2 regions of the Planococcus donghaensis genome follow, and region 2 is predicted to be linked to the other one. Evidence: a T-box and tRNA genes for the amino acid it is inferred to sense, from the RefSeq annotation. Region 2 holds a T-box; the other holds one or more tRNA genes.
What was found. The T-box of region 2 lies ahead of serS (serine--tRNA ligase). A T-box ahead of a tRNA ligase gene usually reads a tRNA of that ligase, here a tRNA-Ser.

Region 1 (2,358 bases), 1.1 Mb from region 2:
GAGCATCTGACTTTTAATCAGAGGGTCGAAGGTTCGAATCCTTCATGGCTCACCATTTTAATATTGATATTGCCACGCGGGTGTGGCGGAACTGGCAGACGCACTAGACTTAGGATCTAGCGCCTTCGGGCGTGGGGGTTCGACTCCCTTCACCCGCACCATTTTTGCGGAAGTAGTTCAGTGGTAGAACGCCACCTTGCCAAGGTGGAGGTCGCGAGTTCGAACCTCGTCTTCCGCTCCATAATTGTTTTACAGAATCTCGACCCCTAGCCGGGGTGGCGGAACTGGCAGACGCACAGGACTTAAAATCCTGCGGTAGGTGACTACCGTACCGGTTCGATTCCGGTCCTCGGCACCATTTACAACAATAGCATAAAGCGCCCGTAGCTCAATTGGATAGAGTACTTGACTACGAATCAAGCGGTTAGAGGTTCGAGTCCTCTCGGGCGCGCCATATTTTTTACAAACTCAGCATCTAAGTTCGGGAAGTAGCTCAGCTTGGTAGAGCACTTGGTTTGGGACCAAGGGGTCGCAGGTTCGAATCCTGTCTTCCCGACCAAACAATGGGGCCTTAGCTCAGCTGGGAGAGCGCCTGCCTTGCACGCAGGAGGTCAGCGGTTCGATCCCGCTAGGCTCCACCAACTATATTATTAAAGATCCTGGCGGCGTAGCTCAGCTGGCTAGAGCGTACGGTTCATACCCGTAAGGTCGGGGGTTCGATCCCCTCTGCCGCCACTTTTTTAGGACCTTTAGCTCAGTTGGTTAGAGCAGACGGCTCATAACCGTCCGGTCGCAGGTTCGAGTCCTGCAAGGTCCACCATTTGTATTTTATCACGGAGGAATACCCAAGTTTGGCTGAAGGGATCGGTCTTGAAAACCGACAGGGGAGTCAAATCCCGCGGGGGTTCGAATCCCTCTTCCTCCTCCATTTTTTCTAAATGTGTGGACAATTATTTTTAAAAGAAATCGATTCAAATTAGTACCTATAATATTGTCGCGGGGTGGAGCAGTTCGGTAGCTCGTTGGGCTCATAACCCAAAGGTCGCAGGTTCAAATCCTGCCCCCGCAACCAAATGGTCCCGTGGTGTAGCGGTTAACATGCCTGCCTGTCACGCAGGAGATCGCCGGTTCGATCCCGGTCGGGACCGCCATTTTTATTCAATGTTGTGGGTCAGTAGCTCAGTCGGTAGAGCATTAGATTGAAGCTCTAAGTGTCGGCGGTTCGATTCCGTCCTGACCCACCATTTATGCGGGTGTAGTTTAGTGGTAAAACCTCAGCCTTCCAAGCTGATGATGAGGGTTCGATTCCCTTCACCCGCTCCATACTATTACATATGGGCCTATAGCTCAGCTGGTTAGAGCGCACGCCTGATAAGCGTGAGGTCGATGGTTCGAGTCCATTTAGGCCCACCATTCCGAAGTAGCTCAGTGGTAGAGCACCGCACTGTTAATGCGATGGTCGTAGGTTCGAGTCCTACCTTCGGAGCCATACTGGGGAAGTACTCAAGTGGCTGAAGAGGCGCCCCTGCTAAGGGTGTAGGTCGGGCAACCGGCGCGAGGGTTCAAATCCCTCCTTCTCCGCCAGTATTTGGCCCCTTGGTCAAGCGGTTAAGACACCGCCCTTTCACGGCGGTAACACGGGTTCGAATCCCGTAGGGGTCATCATAAAAAAGAGTCATGCATTTAATTGCATGACTCTTTTTTTCGTTTTACTGGAATTCTGGCTATGAAGAATCATGCCGCCCATAACAATAAGAATTCCTATTAATGATAATCCTGAAGGTAGTGCTATTGATAAGAAGAGAATTTCTCCAGCCAAAGCGAATAAAACTTCCATTGATTGAGTTGCTTCAACCACTCCTAACATTTGCATGTTTCCTCTAACAAGATCTGTAGCTTTAAAGAATAACACTGTGGCAATGACACCAGAACTGATGGCAACAATTAAAGTTTGGAAGCTTTGTGAAGCAGATGGCCCACCAACCGTGAATAACCCAAACAACGATAATAGTAACCAAAAAGGCAGACTGGCTAAGGTCATTCCGAGAACTCTTTGATATGCGTCTAATCTACCGTCGCATATCTCCATCATTTTTCTATTGCCAAGTGGATAAGCAAATGCAGCAAGAAGAACAGGAATAAAACCAAACCAGAGTGTAGCAGGGGAAACAATTGCAACATGTTCTAATTGCATGAGACTGACTCCCGCCAATATGATGAAAGAAATCATTAACCCTTTCATCGGGATTTTTCCTTTTAACTGAAATGTCCCTTCTTTAGTATGTACAGTAATAAGAAATAGAGGAGCGAGAAGAGTTCCTGCAATGATGGTAATTTGCCAAGTACCTGCGATTAACC
Region 2 (2,358 bases):
TTTCTCCGCGTGACCAGTCAATTTTTCAAGTTCGTCATAAGAATCCTCTGGCTTTACAAAGCGTACTAGCTCGACTTTATTGAATTGGTGTTGTCTGATTAACCCGCGTGTGTCACGGCCTGCAGAACCCGCTTCAGAGCGGAAATTTGAGCTGTAAGAAGCAAAGGCTTGTGGCAACATATCTGCCGTTAAAATTTCATCACGGTAGAAGTTGGTTACCGGTACTTCCGAAGTTGGAATAAGGAAATAATCTTCTTTTTCGATCAAGAATGCATCTTCTTCAAACTTCGGCAATTGACCAGTACCCGTTAAGCTCTCACGGTTAACCATATAAGGCGGCAACATTTCTTCATAACCATGCTCTTCTTGGTGAAGGTCCATCATAAAATTGATCAATGCGCGTTCTAAGCGAGCGCCTAGTCCGCGGTAAAAGACAAAACGGCTGCCTGTTACTTTCGCTGCACGTTCAAAATCAATGATGTTTAAATCCGTTCCCAAATCCCAATGTGGCTTAACTTCAAAATCAAACGCTGGCTTATCGCCCCATGTGCGAATTTCTTCATTATCATCTTCAGAATCGCCAAATGGAACACTATCATGCGGAATATTTGGAACACGCATCATAATATAGTTTAAGCTTTCTTCTACAGCTTTTAACTCTTCATCAATCACTTTAATTTGATCGCCGACTTCACGCATTTTTGTAATGGCTTCGTCCGCATTTTCTTTTGCACGTTTCATCGCTGCAATATTTTGAGATGCCTCGTTACGCTCTGCCTTTAATTTTTCTGTTTGTGCAATTAGTTCACGACGTTTTACATCTAATCCTTCAAAATCATCAAGCACAGAAATATCTTCTCCGCGCTTTGCAAGTTTTGCTTTTACTTCTTCAAAATTGGCACGTACAAAACGAATATCTAACATACCGTTTCCTCCTCAAGTTTTAATAACAAAAAAAGACAACAAAAATAGCCCCCGTCCCTTGGTAAAGGGACGAGAGCTACCCGCGTTGCCACCCTGATTGATCGGCAAAAGCCAATCCTCTTCATCACATAACGGCATTAAAACCGGCAATGGCTTTTTTCGCCATGCAACTCCGGGGTGGATTCAAATGTGTTTTTCACCGGTTCGCACCAACCACCGGCTCTCTTTGGAAAAACATTCATTTTACTATTTCCCATCAACGTTTCGTCTTTTAAATTAATCATACTTTACTATAAGTTGATGGGTTTGGCAAGAGAAGGTCTGACTTGTCTTGAATCATGCTTAAAAAATAATCGGTGATGCGGTGATCATCTGTCAATTCGGGATGGAAGGAACAGCCGAGAAATTGGCCATCTCTCGCCATCACAATTTTGTCATTATGCACACACAACACCTCAGCTTCTGCTCCGACACTGACAATATGCGGCGCTCGGATAAAGACCGCTTCAAAAGCTCCATCAATACCTCTAATCTCAAGCGGTGCTTCAAAACTATCCACTTGTCGACCAAATGAATTTCGTTCAACGGTAACATCCATCACACCTAAATGTGCATCTTGGTTACCAACGACTGTTTCAGCAAGTAGTATCAATCCCGCACATGTGCCAAACATCGGTTTTCCTGTTTGGGCAAACTCACGAAGTGGTTCCATCAAGCCGTAGCGATCAATTAAACGGCGCATCGTTGTGCTTTCCCCACCTGGTAAGATTAACCCATCTAAATTTTCAAGGTCTTTCGGCCACTTAACAGCAATCGCTTCCGCTCCGCACGCTTGAACCGACTTAATATGCTCACGAACAGCTCCTTGCAACGCAAGAACCCCCACTCGTTTCATCTTACCAGCCTCGCTCTTGCATACGTTCGCCTGCAGCAATGGTTGAAATTTCAATGCCCTTCATCGCAATGCCAAGGTCTTTTGATAACTCAGCGATCAATTTGTAATCTTGGTAATGCGTCGTCGCTTCAACAATCGCCCGTGCAAATCGCTCTGGGTTGTCTGATTTGAAAATACCAGACCCAACAAACACACCATCTGCTCCTAATTCCATCATTAATGCTGCGTCTGCAGGTGTAGCAATCCCGCCAGCTGCAAAATTAACTACTGGCAAACGCCCTAAACTTTTAACTTCTTTTAAAAATTCATAAGAAGCTCCTAAGTTACGTGCTTCTGTCATTAATTCATCTTCGCTCATTGCGACCACTTTGCGGATTTCTGCATTTACTTGTCGTAAATGACGGACGGCTTCAACAATATTTCCTGTGCCCGGTTCGCCTTTTGTCCGTAGCATTGAAGCACCTTCACCAATTCGACGAGCCGCTTCCCCTAAGTTCCGACACCCACAAACAAAAGGAACGGTGTATTGGTTTTTCAAT

Region 1: it encodes a tRNA-Ser, which carries the amino acid that the T-box ahead of serS (serine--tRNA ligase) is inferred to sense. The anticodon was not compared.

What each region holds. Positions count from the first base shown of each region.
Region 1 is NZ_CP016543.2:1,146,072-1,148,429, forward strand. It holds tRNA gene BCM40_RS05675 (tRNA-Lys) at 1-55, shown strand, start outside; tRNA gene BCM40_RS05680 (tRNA-Leu) at 77-161, shown strand; tRNA gene BCM40_RS05685 (tRNA-Gly) at 167-241, shown strand; tRNA gene BCM40_RS05690 (tRNA-Leu) at 270-358, shown strand; tRNA gene BCM40_RS05695 (tRNA-Arg) at 378-454, shown strand; tRNA gene BCM40_RS05700 (tRNA-Pro) at 483-559, shown strand; tRNA gene BCM40_RS05705 (tRNA-Ala) at 566-641, shown strand; tRNA gene BCM40_RS05710 (tRNA-Met) at 662-735, shown strand; tRNA gene BCM40_RS05715 (tRNA-Ile) at 744-820, shown strand; tRNA gene BCM40_RS05720 (tRNA-Ser) at 836-928, shown strand; tRNA gene BCM40_RS05725 (tRNA-Met) at 996-1,072, shown strand; tRNA gene BCM40_RS05730 (tRNA-Asp) at 1,076-1,151, shown strand; tRNA gene BCM40_RS05735 (tRNA-Phe) at 1,169-1,244, shown strand; tRNA gene BCM40_RS05740 (tRNA-Gly) at 1,250-1,323, shown strand; tRNA gene BCM40_RS05745 (tRNA-Ile) at 1,337-1,413, shown strand; tRNA gene BCM40_RS05750 (tRNA-Asn) at 1,415-1,489, shown strand; tRNA gene BCM40_RS05755 (tRNA-Ser) at 1,494-1,584, shown strand; tRNA gene BCM40_RS05760 (tRNA-Glu) at 1,591-1,662, shown strand; gene BCM40_RS05765 (DMT family transporter) at 1,676-2,358, opposite strand, start outside.
Region 2 is NZ_CP016543.2:19,584-21,941, reverse strand. It holds partial or broken gene serS (serine--tRNA ligase) at 1-924, opposite strand, end outside; T-box leader at 987-1,193, opposite strand; gene pdxT (pyridoxal 5'-phosphate synthase glutaminase subunit PdxT) at 1,205-1,819, opposite strand; gene pdxS (pyridoxal 5'-phosphate synthase lyase subunit PdxS) at 1,821-2,358, opposite strand, start outside.